Labrys monachus: one gene and its partner. Each later gene encodes a partner of the first gene's protein in a complex. Links are inferred from orthologs where the notes say so. Each region holds a gene or a part of one and is shown in the gene's direction. Other genes may lie near its edges.

Evidence for each region.
Region 2: the proteins of J3R73_RS30270 (region 1) and dnaN are in contact, whole or in part, in a cryo-EM structure (PDB 8GIZ), measured with the Escherichia coli proteins. The link is inferred for Labrys monachus from one-to-one orthologs.

What each region holds. Positions count from the first base shown.
Region 1 is NZ_JAUSVK010000001.1:6,633,194-6,641,492, reverse strand. What follows is about bases 4,905-7,815. They hold J3R73_RS30270 (DNA polymerase III subunit gamma/tau), read left to right. Parts: upstream 4,905-5,433; coding sequence 5,434-7,197; downstream 7,198-7,815. Other genes in these bases: recR (recombination mediator RecR), read left to right, coding at 7,763-7,815; J3R73_RS30265 (YbaB/EbfC family nucleoid-associated protein), read left to right, coding at 7,323-7,646. In the rest of the region: J3R73_RS30300 (L,D-transpeptidase family protein), read right to left, coding at 1-960; J3R73_RS30295 (acetyl-CoA carboxylase carboxyltransferase subunit alpha), read right to left, coding at 1,156-2,109; J3R73_RS30290 (SDR family NAD(P)-dependent oxidoreductase), read right to left, coding at 2,223-3,008; J3R73_RS30285 (tellurite resistance TerB family protein), read right to left, coding at 3,005-3,493; J3R73_RS30280 (DUF4167 domain-containing protein), read right to left, coding at 3,714-4,820; more of recR, read left to right, coding at 7,816-8,299. UniProt on the Escherichia coli protein: Part of the beta sliding clamp loading complex, which hydrolyzes ATP to load the beta clamp onto primed DNA to form the DNA replication pre-initiation complex.
Region 2 is NZ_JAUSVK010000001.1:2,318,796-2,327,093, forward strand. What follows is about bases 1-2,910. They hold dnaN (DNA polymerase III subunit beta), read left to right. Parts: upstream 1-851; coding sequence 852-1,970; downstream 1,971-2,910. Other genes in these bases: trpS (tryptophan--tRNA ligase), read left to right, coding at 1-746; recF (DNA replication/repair protein RecF), read left to right, coding at 2,230-2,910. In the rest of the region: more of recF, read left to right, coding at 2,911-3,351; J3R73_RS10505 (ROK family transcriptional regulator), read right to left, coding at 3,363-4,592; J3R73_RS10510 (extracellular solute-binding protein), read left to right, coding at 4,850-6,055; J3R73_RS10515 (carbohydrate ABC transporter permease), read left to right, coding at 6,168-7,052; J3R73_RS10520 (carbohydrate ABC transporter permease), read left to right, coding at 7,052-7,900; J3R73_RS10525 (SIS domain-containing protein), read left to right, coding at 7,905-8,298. UniProt on the Escherichia coli protein: Confers DNA tethering and processivity to DNA polymerases and other proteins. Acts as a clamp, forming a ring around DNA (a reaction catalyzed by the clamp-loading complex) which diffuses in an ATP-independent manner freely and bidirectionally along dsDNA.

The sequences.
Region 1 (8,299 bases):
GTTGAGAGCGACTTCGACCACTGCAGCGCTGGTGAAGGGCCGATCCTTGCCCGGAACGGCGGTCTGGTCGACGGCGCGCGCCAGGAAGGCCGGATTGGCGCCGCCATCCTCATAGATATAGCTGACGGCCCTGGTGCCCGAATTCACCAGCGAGGCGACCTCCGCGTCGTCGTGCCTCTTCTTCTCGATCACCGCCGTCGCGACGTCGCGGCTGATGGGCGAAAGGCCGCAGGCCGTGCCGTTCTCGCCGTTGAAGACGTAGCGGCCCTTGCAGACGTCGACCTTCACCGCCTGCTTGGTGACCTCGAAATTGTCCGACCCTTCCTTCAGGTTCTGCCAGAATCCGATGTTCGGGTTGCGCCGCGCCTGCGCCAGGTTCTCGGCCGTCATGCGGAACGGATAGGATTGCAGCTGGAACGCCGGCTGGCCGCCCTGCAGCGCCTCGCGGGCGACGGAATAGAGCTCGGCCATCTGGCCGTCGGTCATGGCGAAGCAGCCGCGCGAGGAGCACGAGCCATGCACCATGATGTTGCCGCCGGCGCGGCCAAGCTGGCGATCGAAATTGTTGGGATAGCCGACGTCGAACGAGAGGTAATAATTCGAATTCGGATTCAGCTGGCTCTGGCCCACCGAATAGAAGCCCTCGGGAACCTGGCGGTCACCCTCGTTCTTCTTGGGGCCGAGCTGGCCGGACCAGCGGCAGATCGGATAGGTCTTCAGCAGCGCGAAATGGCCGCTCGATGTCTGCTTCCACAGCTCGAGCTCCGATTCCTTCTTGTAGACCCGGACCAGGATGGGGGCGCTGCGCGGCATGTCCTTGGCGGCCATATCGGCACGCAGGGCCTCCGGAATCGGCGTCGTCGAACGCAGGCTTGCCCCGTTTTGGGAACAGCTTGCAGCCAGCAGCATGATACCGGCCGCGAGGGCGATCTTGCGCATCAGCGTGAGGTGAGCCGTCATGAGTTAGCGAGCCCGTGCAAAGACACTTCCAGAGATTGCAAAAACTTAGCGGTAATGGACCTTTGCCGCAAGCGGCGGGTTCATACTGGTTACGCAGCACGGTAAACAGGGCGTTAAGGCGACAATGCCTGATTCCGGCGAAAACACCTAGTGCCTTTTTTCCGACATTTTCGGCGCGGATGCGGGCGGCCGCGGCTACAGGCTGCGGCCGATCATCAGGAATTTGTCCTGGCGGGCTCGCTTCACCGCATCGCGTGACAGGCCCGCGAGGTCCTTGAGCGCGTTCTGGATGAAATCGCCCGTCGTCTCGATCGCCTTTTCGGGCGTGCGGTGGGCACCGCCCGTCGGCTCCGGAATGATGGCGTCGATGACGCCGAATTTGAGGAGGTCCTGCGCAGTGATCTTCATGTTGTTGGCCGCGTCCTGCGCCTTGGACGGCTCGCGCCACAGGATGGACGCCGCCCCCTCGGGCGAGATCACCGAATAGACCGAATGTTCCAGCATCAGCACGCGGTTGGCGGCAGCGACGGCGATCGCCCCGCCCGATCCGCCCTCGCCGATGACGATGGCGACGTTCGGCACGCCGAGCGCCAGGCACGCATCGGTGGAGCGGGCGATGGCCTCGGCCTGGCCCCGTTCTTCCGCGCCGATGCCCGGATAGGCCCCGGCCGTGTCGACGAAGGACAGCACCGGCAGCTCGAAGCGATCAGCCAGTTCCATCAGCCGCACGGCCTTGCGATAGCCCTCGGGCCTCGCCATGCCGAAATTGTGGCGGATGCGGCTTTCGGTGTCCGATCCCTTCTCATGCCCGATGATGCAGACGGATTCGCCCCGGAAACGGCCGAACCCGCCGATGATGGCCTCGTCCTCGCCGAATTTCCGGTCACCCGCCAGCGGAGTGAAATCCTCGACCAGCGCCTTGACGAAATCGGTGGTGTGCGGCCTTTCCGGGTGGCGCGCCACCATCGTCTTCTGCCACGGCGTCAACTGGGCATAGAGATCGCGCAGCGCCTGGTTCGCCTTGACCTCCAGGCGCTGGATCTCGTCGCCGATCGCCACAGCATCCCCCGATTCAGCGATCGCACGGAGTTCCTCAACCTTCGCCTCGAGCTCGGCGACGGGTTTTTCGAAATCGAGATAGCTGCGCATGGGGCTCCGCGAGGCGACCAAAGGGAGCCGGAAACTGGGGTTTCACGCGGGGGAAGTCAAGGAACGCTTTTGGAGCCGGCCCCCGCCCGCAGCCCGACGGATGGCGTCCGCCGTCAGTTTCGCCGCTGGCGCTGGGCGGCGGCGAGAACAGGCAGGACGAAGCGCGTCGGCACGACGGCGAGGACGGCGATCATCAGCCGGGTGACCAGGCCGGGCACCACCACCCGCCGGCCGGCATAATAGCCGGCGAGGCCGAGATGGGCGACGTCACGCGCCGAAAGCTGGCCCGCCAGCGCCATGGCGCGGGAGCCGCCGAAACCGGCCCGCGCGCCGAAATTCGTCGCCACCGGCCCCGGGCAGAGCGCGCAGACCCTGATGTCGTTGCCCCGCTCCTCATAGCCGAGCGCCCGCGTCAGCGAGACCACGAAGGCCTTGGTCGCGTAATAGACGGCGAGGCCCGGCCCCGGCGTGAAGCCGGCTACCGAGGCGACGTTGAGGATGCCGCCCCGGTTGGCGCGGATCTCCGGCAGGAAAGCCAGGGTGAGCGCCAGGAGCGCGCGACAATTGAGGTCGACCATGCCGAGTTGGCGCCCGGCGGGCAGGTCGCCCATGTCGCCGGCGAGGCCGAAGCCCGCATTGTTGACGAGGTGGCGCACCTTCAGCGCCTGCGAGCGCAGCGCCGCGGCGATCGCATCCGCCGCGTCCGGTCGCTCGAGATCGAGGGGCAGGACGGCGACGAAACGCCCGGTCGCCGCGGCGATATCGCCCTGGACCCGCGCCAGTTCGGGCTGCGAGCGGGCCACCAGCACGAGGTCCTCGCCCTGTTCGGCAAGCAGGCGGGCGATCTGCTCGCCGATGCCGCTGGAAGCGCCCGTCACCAGCGCGACCGGCCGGCTCATTCGCTCGCCTCCGGCAGGGCGACGTCGTTGCGCGCGGCGACCTTGCCGCGGACCGCGATGCGGTCCTGGACGGACACGCCCAGCGTCTCGGCGACGCGCCAGACCAGATTGTCCTCGAACTCGTGCAGGGCCCGGTCCGCGAAGGCGATCTCCCACATCATCTCGACGATGCGCTTGCGCCCCTCGGCGTCATAGGCACGCTTCACCACGCCGGTGAAATCGTTGAAATCGAGCACGTCGCGATTGCGCTCGCCGGCCGCGGCCAGCAAGGCGCGGGTTTCCTCGGCATTCAGGGAGAAGCGTTCCTGCAGCAGCGCTTCGAGGCGAAGCTTCTCGGCGGGGCTCTGCACGCCGTCGACATTCATCGCATAGACCAGGAGGCCGGCGGCCGCCACGCGATGATCGGTCTCGTCGAACACGTAGCGCGGCCGCGCCCGGTTTCCCGGCGTGAAGGCCCGCACCAGGTTCTGCAAACGAGCCAGCATCGCATCGCCCCCTGTCCGTTCCGCGCCGGCCTCCGCCGCCCGCCTCGGTCCCTCATGTGTCGCCGGACGCGCAAGGCGCCGGCCAGCCCGCCACATTGCGCATGAATCAGACGAGGCGCGCAAGCCGCAAATGCGCGGACGCCCGGCAGGCGCCGACGCAAAACCGGCGGCCTGGAGGGGCCGCCGGCAAAATCACGTGTCTCGATCGGTCGACTGGCGTTTATTCGCCGGCCGGCTCGATGTTCGGCAGGAGCGTCTCGCCCGGCTCCACGCGCTTGGTCACGCGGCGCCGGCGCGGCCGCAGCGGCGCGCGGGCCTCGCCCTCGCCTTCCACGGCGGGCGGCGCGGCAGCGGCCGCCGGAGCCCCGGTGATGAAGGACGGCAGGGTCGAGAGCGCATTGTCGTCGTGGATGTCGGGCTGGGGCTGGTCGACCGGCACGACGGGTGCGGGCTGGAAGCTGCGCTCGACATGGGGGGCGCGTTCGGCCGGCTGGCGCTCGGCCTGCGGGCGTTCGGCCGGCGGGCGTTCCTCGTGGCGCTCGGCAAAGGGCTGCCCCTCGCCGTTGCGCTCGCGGAAGGGACGCTCGGACCGGTCGCCGAAGCGCCTGTCGCGGCGGCTCTGGCGCGGGGCGTAGGGGCGAGGCTCGCCGCCGCCTTCCCCCTCGGGGCCGGGGGCGGCGCCGGGCGCGGGCTCGAAGCTGCGCTCGGCGCGGTAGGGACGGTCCTCGCGCTGCGGCCGGTCGTCACGGCCGTCGCGGGAAAAGCGTTCCTCGCGCTGCGGACGCTCGCCGCTGAAGCGCTCGTTCCGGTCGCGGAAGCGCGGTTCGCGATAGGGTTGCTCGCGATAAGGCTGCTCGCGGAAGGGCTGTTCTCCCTCCGGGCGGGCCTCCTGGCGCTCGCCATAGTTCTGGCGATCGCCGTAATTGCGCTCGCGCGCTGGCTGCACCAGGCGCGGCTGGTCGTCATAGGACTGATTCGGCGGGGTATAGGACTGCGGCATCGACGGGATCGGGCCTTCGAACTCCGAATCCTCTCCGTCGTCCTCCTCCTCGGCGGCCTGTCCGTAGCCCTGCTGGCCGAACTGGGGCTGCGCCGCCGCGATGATGCGGAAATAATGCTCCGCGTGCTGCAGATAGGCCTCCGCCAGGATCGGGTCGCCGGAGGACTGGGCATCGCGTGCGAGCTGGACATATTTCTCGGCGATGTGGGCGGCCGTGCCGCGAACCTTCACATCGGGGCCGTTCGATTCATAGCTTCGGCTGAGCGGGTTCGGGCCCTTGCCGCCACGGCTGCGCCCGCGCATGCGCTTTTGCTGTCCCTGCCTCATGGATAGGTCTCATTCTCCGCTTCGAGTTGCGCGTGCCCGCAGGGGCATGAGGTCCCGCCATGTCCCTCGCCATGTTTCGATCCGCACCCGGTCAGGAAAACCATCGCAATGCTTCGATCCAGGCGCAGGACAAGGAAATCATGGTCCCATCTGCGTCGCGCGCAGCCGCACATTCCGCCAGATCGCCACCTCGGCTCTTGCAGATCGGAATGGGCATTTCTATCGTTGGGGCGAACGAGCGCTTCGCTCGATGTTCGACAAGAGTGCTTCCCGCACCAAAGCCGGCTCGTACTATCGACGCCAGCCCCGAACGATTCCTGTATCCCTAGATAGTCGCTCGGGCAGCAAAGTCCAAATGGTTTTTGTGGTAAAACCACCGGAAATTCCGACAATCTGTCGCAGGGCGGGAAATTCGGCCCGCCCGCTTGTCATTCGGCGCCGAATGCCCCATATACCCGGCCGGGAGGTTGGCGGTGGACGCAACACTCGCCAACCGGGTCAGGTCCGGAAGGAAGCAGCCCCAACGAGACCGCTGCGGGTCTTCGTCCAGCCTCCTGCCTCGTTTTTGCGGCAGCATCGCGCACGGCCCCCTTCGAGGGAATCGGAGGATTTGATGGAAGACGCGATCGAACAGCCGCCTGCATCCCAGCCCTACCGGGTCCTGGCGCGCAAATACCGCCCGCAGACCTTCGACGACCTCATCGGCCAGGATGCGATGGTGCGCACCCTGTCCAATGCGTTCGAGACCGGGCGCATCCACCAAGCCTATATGCTCACGGGCGTGCGCGGGGTCGGCAAGACCACGACGGCGCGCATCCTGGCGCGCGGCCTCAATTACGAGCCGGCCGAGGGCGGCGGCAAGCCGACCATCCACATGCCCGTGCTCGGGCGCCACTGCCAGGCCATCATCGACAGCCGCCACATCGACGTGATGGAGCTCGACGCCGCCTCGCACAACGGCGTCGAGAACATCCGCGAGATCACCGACGGCGTGCGCTATGCGCCGGTATCGGCCCGCTTCAAGGTGCTCATCATGGACGAAGTCCATATGGTGACCACCAACGCCTTCAACGCGCTGCTGAAGACGCTAGAAGAGCCGCCGCCGCACGTCAAGTTCGTCTTCGCCACCACCGAGATCCGCAAGGTCCCCATCACCATCCTGTCGCGCTGCCAGCGCTTCGACCTGCGCCGGGTCGACAGCGGCCTGCTCGCGCGCCATCTCGCCGCCATCTGCGAGAAGGAGGGCGTCGCCATCGACGCGGAGGCCCTGGCGATGATCGCCCGCGCCGCGGAAGGCTCGGTCCGCGATTCGCTGTCGCTGCTCGACCAGGCCATCGCCCATGGCGGCGGCTCGATCGATGCCGAAAGCGTGCGCGCGATGCTGGGCCTGGCCGACCGCTCGCGCGTGATCGACCTGTTCGAGGCGGTGATGCGGGGCGATGCCGCCGCGGCGCTCGACGAGCTGCGCGACCAGTACGACCAGGGGGCCGACCCGGCCGTCGTGCTGTCGGAGCTGGCCGAGTTCACCCATTTCGTCACGCGCGTGAAGATCTCGCCCGCCGCGGCGAAGGACGCCTCGGCCACCGAGATCGAGCGGACCCGTGCGTCGGACCTCGCGCAGAAGCTGTCGATGCGGGCGCTGACCCGCCAGTGGCAGATGCTGCTCAAGGGCATTCCCGAGACGCAGACGGCCGCACGGCCGCTGGCCGCCGCCGACATGGTGCTGGCGCGGCTGTGCTATGCGGCCGACCTGCCGTCCCCCGACGAGCTCATCCGCCAATTGTCGGACGGCAGGGGCGTGCCGGCCCGCAATGCCGCGCCGGCTCCGTCCGCCCCTCCCGCCGCGCCGCGCGCGCAGCTCATCACCAGTTCCTCGCAGCCGCGGCCCGCCTTCCAGGCGGAGCCCGCCGCCCCTGCCGTGCCGGTGCGCGCCTTGGCGAGCTTTCCCGAGATCGTCGGCCTCGCCATGGAAAAGCGCGACCTGCCGCTGAAGCTCGCCCTCGAGCGTTTCGTGCGGCTGGTCGCCTTCGCCGACGGCCGGCTCGACGTCGCGCTCGAGCCGGGCTCGCCGCAGGGGCTGGTCAACGATCTCTCGCGCAAATTGTCGGACTGGACGAGCCGGCGCTGGCTCGTGGTCATCTCCTCGGAGAAGGGCGCGCCGACGCTTCGCGAACAGGCGGAGGCGCGGCAGGCGGCCGTGCTCACCGGCGTGCGTGCCGATCCGCTGGTGCGCGCCGCGATGGAGCGCTTTCCGGGCGCCGAGATCGTCGACGTCCGCGACAACGGGCCGGTGGCCGTGCAGGCCTTGCCGCCCGCTCCCGACGACGAGGCGGACGACGCCGACGACGGCCACATCTATTCGGCCGACGACCTATAAAGCAAAATGCGTTCAAGCAGGACAGGTTCGCCAATTTTAACACATTGTTATCGGAAGCATTTTGCGATGCTTGGCGACTCGGTCTGAAGATGGAACGCTTAAGACCCATGGCATAAGGAGCCCCCATGAAAGACGTGATGGGTATGATGAAGCAGGTCCAGGCCATGCAGTCCAAGATGCAGGACCTGCAGGCCGAGCTGGAGCGGACCGAGGTGGAAGGCGTGGCCGGCGGCGGCCTCGTCAAGGTGCGCCTGACCGCCAAGGGCGAGATGAAGGCCATCGCCGTCGACGACAGCCTCTTCAAGCCCGAGGAGAGGGAGATCGTCGAGGATCTCATCCTCGCCGCCCACAACGACGCCCGCGCCAAGGGCGAGCGGCTGATGCAGGAGAAGATGGGCGCCCTCACCGCGGGCCTGCCGATCCCGCCGGGCATGAAGCTTCCCTTCTGACAACGCCCATGCGCGGAGCGGCATGAATCCGGATGAGGCGGCGCTCCCGCCGCCTCATCCGTGCAAAACCCCGATTCCCCCTCGCACCCGGTGCATGGATCGCCTATCTGATCGCCATGGCATCCGTCACCGGCCCCGAAATCGAACGTCTCATCCAATTGCTCGCGAGGCTGCCCGGCCTGGGGCCGCGCTCGGCGCGCCGGGCTGCGCTGACGCTGATCAAGAAGCGCGACCAGCTGATGGTGCCGCTCGCCGCCGCCCTGCAGATCGCCTGCGAGCGGGTGGTGGTGTGCTCGAACTGCGGCAATATCGACACTGCCGACCCCTGCACCCTCTGCCGGGATCCGCGGCGCGACACCTCGCTCCTCGTGGTGGTCGAGACCGTCGGCGACCTCTGGGCGCTGGAGCGCGCCGGCGTGATCAATGCGCGCTACCACGTGCTCGGCGGCACGCTCTCGCCGCTCGACGGCATCGGCCCGGGCGACCTCAATATCGACGGCCTCGTCGCGCGCGTCTCGGCCGGCGGCGTCACCGAGGTGATGCTGGCGCTCAACGCCACCGTCGACGGCCAGACCACCGCCCATTACGTCACCGACCTGCTGGCGCCGACCGGCGTCAAGGTGACGAAACTGGCGCATGGCGTGCCGGTCGGA
Region 2 (8,298 bases), 4.3 Mb from region 1 along the record:
GCGTCGCCCGCATGGGCTGGCTCAGCCGCATGACCCAGTTCAAGGAGAAGGCGGGCAAGGACCGGGAAGCCGCCTCCGTCGGGCTGTTCGCCTATCCCGCCCTGATGGCCGCCGACATCCTGGTCTACCGCGCCACCCATGTGCCGGTCGGCGAGGACCAGAAGCAGCATCTCGAGCTGGCGCGCGACATCGCCACCAAGTTCAACAACGATTTCGCCGAGTCGATCGCCTCTCATGGCCATAATGGCGGGTTCTTTCCGCTGCCGGAGCCGCTGATCCAGGGCGCGGCGACGCGGGTGATGAGCCTGCGCGACGGCACCAAGAAGATGTCGAAATCGGATCCGTCCGATCTCTCGCGCATCAACATGACCGACGATGCCGACGCCATCGCCTCCAAGATCCGCAAGGCGCGCACCGATCCCGAGCCGCTGCCGGGCGAGGAAGCGGGGCTGAAAGGGCGGCCCGAGGCGGAGAACCTCGTGGCGATCTTCGCGGCGCTGTCGGGCCGCACGGTGGCTGAGGTCCTCGCCGAGTTCGGCGGCGGCCAGTTCTCGACCTTCAAGACCGCGCTGGCGGACCTCACCGTCTCCCAGCTCGCGCCGATCGCCGGCGAAATGAAGCGCCTGATGGCCGAGCCGGCCCATATCGACGCCGTGCTCGCCGACGGATCGGAGCGGGCGAGGACCATCGCGGCGCCGATCATGGCTTCGGTGAAGGATATCGTCGGCTTTATCCGGTCCCGCTAGGCGCAGGCGCTTGCCTTTCCGCGCGCGGGGCGGCATGGTCTTCGCCCTTTTGACCGCACGCGGCCCCGACGGCCGCGTGCGGTTCGCTACGCCAGGACGCATTCCATGAAGGTTACGCTCGAACGGACCGCCCTTCTCAGATCGCTGGGCCATGTTCATCGCGTCGTCGAGCGGCGCAACACCATTCCGATCCTGTCCAACGTCCTGATCGAGGCGCAGGGCGCCAGCCTCCTGCTGAAGGCGACCGACCTCGATCTCGAGGTGGTGGAATCCTCGCCCGCCGACGTCACCATGGGCGGCGCCACCACGGTGCCGGCCCATACGCTCTACGACATCGTGCGCAAACTGCCGGACGGAGCGCAGGTCTCGCTGGAAGGCGGCGGGGAGGCGACGCAGCTGATCGTGCGTTCGGGGCGGTCGCGCTTCACGCTGCAGACGCTGCCGCCGTCCGATTTCCCCGACCTCGCCGCCGGCGAGTTCCCGCATCGTTTCGAGCTCAAGGCCGCCGATCTGCGCCGCCTGATCGAGAAGACCCAGTTCGCGATCTCGACCGAGGAGACGCGCTATTATCTCAACGGCATCTATCTGCACACCCTCGAGGTCGACGGCGACATCCGCATCCGCGCCGTGGCGACGGACGGCCATCGCCTCGCCCGGGTGGAACTGCCCGCGCCCGAGGGTTCCGCCGGCATGCCCGGCGTCATCCTGCCGCGCAAGGCGGTGGGCGAGATCCAGAAGCTGATGGAGGATGCCGAAGCGATCGTGTCGGTGGAATTGTCCGCCGCCAAGGTGCGCTTCACCGTCGGTCCGGTGGTGCTGACCTCCAAGCTGATCGACGGCACCTTCCCCGATTACGCCCGCGTCATCCCGAGCGGCAACGACAAGAGCCTCGTCGTCGAGCGGATCGACTTCACCGCCGCGGTCGACCGCGTCTCGACGATCTCCTCCGAGCGCGGCCGCGCGGTGAAGCTATCGCTGGCGGACGGCCGCCTGGTGCTGACCGTCACCAATCCGGATTCCGGCACGGCGACCGAGGAGATCGAGGTCGACTACGATGCCGCCCCGCTCGATATCGGCTTCAATTCGCGCTATCTGCTCGACATCGCCGCCCAGCTCGACGGCGATACCGCGCTGCTGAAATTCGCCGATCCCGGCTCGCCGACGCTGGTGCAGGACCGCGAGGGGGCCTCGGCCCTCTACGTGCTGATGCCGATGCGGGTTTGAGCGGGAAGTGCGGACAGCCTGTCGGTTGGCGTCAGGTCTGCAGAAACAGCGCGAGTTTCCTTCTCCCGAATGGGAGAAGGTGGCGCAAGGCGCCGGATGAGGGGTTAATCTTCGACTATTCAACCGCGATTGTCGGACCCTTGTTGTCAAAGATCAGTCCCTCATCCCCCTGCCGGGACCTTTTCCCGGCCGGGAGAAGGCGGCTGATCCGCTTATCCAGCGCCTCCGGACAGGATGTCCGCGCTCCCATGTTTGTCCCATGATCGCGCCCCGCATCACCCGCCTGATCCTCACCGCCTTCCGCTCCTATCGAAAGCTCGATCTCGCCATCGACGCGGCCATGGTGGTGCTGACCGGCCAGAACGGCGCCGGCAAGACCAATGTGCTGGAGGCGCTGTCGCTGTTCACCCAGGGCAAGGGCCTGCGCCGCGCCGATCTCGCGGACATGGCGAGCGAGGAGGGCGACGGCAGCTTCGCCGTGGCGGCGGAAGCCGACGGGGCCCTCGGCCCGGTCCATCTCGGCACCGGCATCGAGGGGGAGCCCGGCCCGCGCAAATACCGCATCGACCGCGAGCCGGTCTCCTCGGCGGCGGCCTTCGCCGACCATCTGCGCCTCGTCTGGCTGACGCCCTCGATGGACGGCCTGTTTTCCGGCCCGGCCGGCGAGCGGCGGCGCTTCCTCGACCGCCTGGTGCTGGCGGTCGATGCCGGCCACGGCACGCGGGTCAACGCCCTGGAACGGGCGCTGCGCGCCCGCAACCGCCTCCTCGAGGATCCCCAGGCCGACCAGCGCTGGCTGGAGGCGGCCGAGCATGAGATCGCCGACATCGCCATCGCCGTCGCCGCCTCGCGCGCCGACACGGTGCGCCGCCTCGCCGGCCTGATCGGCGAGGAGATCGATCCGTCCTCGCCCTTTCCGCATGCGCAGATCGCGCTGGACGGGGCGATCGAGAATGCGGTGCTCGACGAGCCCGCCGTCGCGGTGGAGGAACGCTATCGCCGCATCCTGCGCGAGGGCCGCGCCCGCGACCGGGCCGCCGGCCGCACGCTGGAGGGCCCGCATCTGACCGATCTCCTCGTCGTCCACGGTCCCAAGGGCATCGCGGCGGAGCGCGCCTCCACCGGCGAGCAGAAGGCGCTGCTGCTCGGCCTCGTCCTCGCCCATGCCGGGCTCGTCGCCCGCCTGGCCGGCATGGCGCCGATCATGCTGCTCGACGAGGTGGCGGCGCATCTCGATCCGAGCCGGCGAGAGGCGCTCTACGGCAAATTGCTGGCTTCGGGCGCGCAGGTCTGGCTCACCGGCGCCGACCCCTCGGTGTTCGACGCCCTCGCCGGCGAGGCGGCGGTGTTCAAGGTCACGCCGGGCCATGTTGGACGATAGGGGGACGCCCCCTACCGCTTCAGCAGCACGTCGAACCTCGGATTGATCTCGTCGAAGATCGGCAGCGAGGCGGCGCCGAGCGCCACGGTGTGGCGGCCGACGGCGCCGGCGATGAGGCGCGGCCGATCGCGGCCCGTGCGCGAGCCGACCGACATCGGCAGCGGCATCGCCTTTTCGATCAGCCGCGCGAGCAGGGCCGCCGGCGCGACGCCGCCGAGCAGGATCGTCTCGGGATCGAGCGTCGATTCCAGGATGTTGACGGCGGCAGCGAGATGGGGTGCCGCCTCGTCGATCCAGCGCTCCAGGCGCTCCGGCGATGCGGCGGCGAGGTCGATCGCCGTATCGGAGGCGGGGTCGTCGGCGAGGAATTCCTGCGCGGCGCTGAGGGAGACGTAGCGCTCCAGGCAGCCGCGATTGCCGCACGGGCAGGGCCTTCCGCCGGGCACCACGATCATATGGCCGATCTCGCCGGCATTGAGCGAGGCGCCGCGCCAGGGCTGGCCGCCGAGGAACAGGCCGGCGCCGAGGCCCTGGTCGAGGAAGAGGAAGACGAAGCTGTCGATGTCGCGGGCCGCCCCGTGCAGCCGCTCGCCGATGGCGGCGGCCATGGCGTCGTTCTCGATCAGCACGGGCTGGCCGAGGGTCCGGCTGAGATGAAGGCGCATGTCCGGCCCGTCCCAGCCGGGCAGGGTGGTCGGCCCCGCGGTGGTGATGGCGCCGACGTCGAAGCGCACGGGAAGGGCGAGGCCGGCTCCGAGCAGGCGCGAGGGCTCGATCCGGGCCTCGGCGGCGAGTTCGTCGGCGAGGCGCCGGAGGATCGGCGCCGCATCCTGCGGGGAGGGCCGCTGCGCGGCGACTTCCCTGAGGGCGACCGGCCTGCCGGTAAGGTCGACCAGCGCGCCGGTGATCGCCCGGTGGTCGACATGGAAGCCGAGGGACCAGGCCCCCTCCGGATTGATGCCATAGGGAATGGGCGGCTGGCCGCGCCCTTCCCGGGTCGGCACGCCCGGCAGCAGGAAGCCGGCGAGCTCCAGCTCGTCGACGATGTTGGAGATGGTCTGGTTGGTGAGCGCGGTCTCGCGTGCGATCTCGGCCCTCGACAGCGGCCCGAGCCGCCGGACGACGTCGAGCACCACGCGCCGGTTGTGCGAGCGGGCATGTTCGAGATTGGTGCCGGCGACGCTCCGGCCCGCCGCGCTTCGGCCAGCCTGTCTCCCGGTCCTCGCGACATACCCAGACATCCGTTCCATCCCGCTCACCAGACCACCGCGCGGAGTATGACGGGACATTTACATTCAAACAAATTGAGTTAATAATTTTTCCCTGGCTGACGCGACCAGACATATCAAAGCGGGGCGCAGCTCGAAACTTTTCATCAGCGCCGGGCCTGGGGCTTGGCGGAAATTGCAAGCGGGAGATAGTTGCAATGTCTGGTTCCTGGTCGGATGGTTGGTTGGGTTTGCGAAGCGTTTGTACCGGCGCAGCCGCCGGTCTCGCCATGGCGGCGCTGGGCGCGATGTCCTCGGCGTCCGCCGAAACGCTCAACGCTTTGTTCATGGCGCAGGCCGCCTATAGCGACAGCGACGTCAAGGCGATGACGGCTGCCTTCGAGAAGGACAATCCGGGCGTCACCGTCAACCTCGAATTCGTGCCCTATGAGGCGCTCTACGACAAGATCGTCGCCTCCAAGGCCGCCGGCGGCGCGGGCTACGACGTCGTGCTCTACGACGTGATCTGGCCGGCCGCCTTCGCCCAGAACAACGTCCTGGTCGACGTCACCGACAGGCTCAAGGGCCTCGACCGTTCGCAGATCTTCGACGGTGCCTGGGCGACCGTGGACTATGACGGCAAGACCTATGGCATGCCCTGGATCCTCGACACCAAATATCTGTTCTACAACACCGAGATGCTGAAGAAGGCCGGCATCGCCGCGCCGCCCAAGACCTGGGAGGAACTGGCCAAGGACGCCAAGATCATCAAGGACAAGGGCATCGTCCAATATCCGATCGTGTGGAGCTGGTCGCAGGCCGAGGCGGTCATCTGCGACTATGTGACGATCGCCGCGGCCTATGGCGGCAAGTTCTTCGACGACGGCAAGCCGGCCTTCGACAAGGGCGGCTCGCTCGATGCGCTGAAATACATGGTGCAGACGCTGAAGGACGGCGTCTCCAACCCCAATTCCAAGGAATATCTGGAAGAGGACGTCCGCAAGGTGTTCTCGGCGGGCGACGCCGCCTTCGCCCTGAACTGGACCTATATGTACGGCAAGGCCAATGATCCCGCCGAAAGCAAGGTGGTCGGCAAGGTCGGCGTCGAGCCGGCGCCCGGCGTCGAGGGCAAGACCGCCGCGTCGGCGGTGAACGGCTCGATGGCGCTCGGCATCACCGCCGGCTCCTCCAAGGTGGATCTCGCCTGGAAATACATCGCCTATCTCACCTCCAAGCCGGTCCAGGACAAATACGCCCAGCTCAGCCTGCCGATCTGGAAGGCGTCCTACACCGATCCCGCCGTCACCAAGGGCCAGGAGCCGTTGGTGCAGTCCGCCGACGTCGCGATCGGCCTGATGACGCCGCGCCCGATGGTCGCCAGCTACCAGGAACTGTCGACCATCCTGCAGACGCAGATCCAGAACGCGCTCGCCGGCAAGGCGACGCCGGAGGATGCCCTCGCCGCGGCCGCCAAGGATGCGGCGCGCATCCGCTGACCCGCGCTCGCGAACGTCCCCGCCTCTTCCGATACCGGAAAAGGCGGGGACCGTGCCTTCCCATCCTCCGCGACGTGTTTTCCGGCAGGCGACCCATGGATTGTTCCCGATGATGAGCGGCCGCATCGGCATGCCCTCGCCATGGCTCCTGCTCGGCCCGATGCTCGTCGTCGTGCTCGCGGCCGTCGGCTATCCCGTGGTGACCACGATCTGGCTCGCCTTCACCGACACGCGGCTGATGGCGGGGCCGGGCTCGGCCCACTGGATCGGGCTCGAAAACTTCGCCTATGTCTTCACCGACGCCGACTTCCTCGCCGCGGCCGGCCGCACGGTCTATTTCACGCTCGTCTCGGTCAGCGCCGAGGCGCTGCTCGGCATCGCCGTGGCGCTGCTGCTCAACCAGGAATTCCACGGGCGAACCTTCTGCCGGGCCCTGCTGGTGCTGCCCTGGGCGCTGCCGACCATCGTCAACGCCCTGATGTGGCGGCTCGTCTACCAGCCGGACTTCGGGGTGCTCAACGCCGTGCTCAGCCAGACGGGGCTCATCGGCAGCTATCGCAGCTGGCTCGGGGTCGAGAGCAGCGCCATGAATGCGGTGATCCTCGCCGATGTCTGGAAGAACTATCCGCTTGTCGCGCTGATCGTGCTGGCGGCACTGCAATCGGCGCCGGCGGAACTCTACGGCGCTGCCACGCTCGACGGCGCCAATGCCTGGCATCGCTTCCGCGTGGTGACCTGGCCGATCATCGCGCCGCCGCTCCTCGTGGCGCTGGTGCTGCGTTCGATCGAGGCGCTCAAGGTCTTCGACATCTTCTACGTCATGACGCATGGCGGACCGGCGAGCGCCACCAAGACCATGAGCTTCTTCGTCTATGAGGAGTCCTTCCGCTTCATGCGCGTCGGCTCCGGCGCCTCCTACGCCCTGATCGTCGTGCTGATCTGCATGGTGTTCGTCGGCGTCTATGTGCGCCTGCTCAAGCGGCAGGAGGCCTCGTGATGGTGCGCCGCCCATTCGCGACGGTTCTCGTCTATCTCGGCGTCGCGCTGTTCCTGGTGACGACGCTCGCCCCGATCCTGTGGCTCGGCGTCATGAGCGTCTCGCTGCCGGCCGACCTCACCGACAAGCCGCTCTCCCTCATTCCCAAGCATATCGATCTCTCGCACTACGCCCGGCTGTTCACCTTCAACGCCAACAGCCTGGGCGAAGCCTTCCTCATGGCTCTGCGCAACAGCCTCCTGAGTTCGGTGGGCGCGACGGTGATCGCGCTCGCGGTCTCCGTGCCGGCGGGCTGGGCCTTCTCGCGCTATCGCGACGGGCGCGTCGCGACGGTGCTCTACGTCATCCTCGCCACCTATATGACGCCGGCCGTCGCCCTGATCCTGCCGCTCTATTTCCTGCTGTCGGCGCTGGGGCTGCTCAACAATGTGCTGGGCCTGGTGATCGTCTATTGCTCGATGCTGACGCCCTTCACCGCCTGGTTCATCAAGGCCGCCTTCGATGCGGTGCCGCGCGAACTCGAAAGCGCTGCCGCCATCGACGGCGCCTCGGTGTTCCAGACGCTGCGGCGCGTGACGCTGCCCTATGCGCGGGCCGGCGTCGCCACGGCGGCGCTGTTCGCCATCCTGCTGGCGTGGGACGACTTCTTCTACGCCCTGCTCTTCACCTCGAATCAGAACGCCAAGACGCTGACCGTCACCATCGCGGATTTCGCCGCGGGCCGTGCGACGGATTTCGGCCTCGTCTCGGCGGCCGGCCTGCTCACCGCGCTGCCGCCGGTCCTGATCGCCTTCGTCCTGCAGAAATCTCTGGTTGCGGGGCTCACCACCGGCAGCGTCAAGGGTTGACCTCATGAACACCGAAACGACCGCCTTCGTGCCCGGCACGGGGCTGGCCATGATCGAAGCGGAAATGGCGCGCCAGCACGCCGACGCCCTGGCCTCCTTCCACGGCGCCGGGGTCATGGCGGAGCGGATCGCCGACAGCATCGGGCTCACCGGCCGCCTGACCCTGGCCGCCATGGGCGGCTCCCATTGGGTGAACCGCGCCGCGGCGGTGCTCTACCGGCGCCTCGGCATCGAGGTCGAGACCGAGGTGCTCTCCGAGCTGCTGATCACGCCGCAGCCCGACCGGCCGCGCACGGTTCTCGTCACCTCGCAGTCCGGCAATTCGGGCGAGGTCGTCGCCTTCCTCGACCGGTCGGCGGGCCGGCAGGAGCGCTTCGGCCTCACGCTCGACGCCCAAA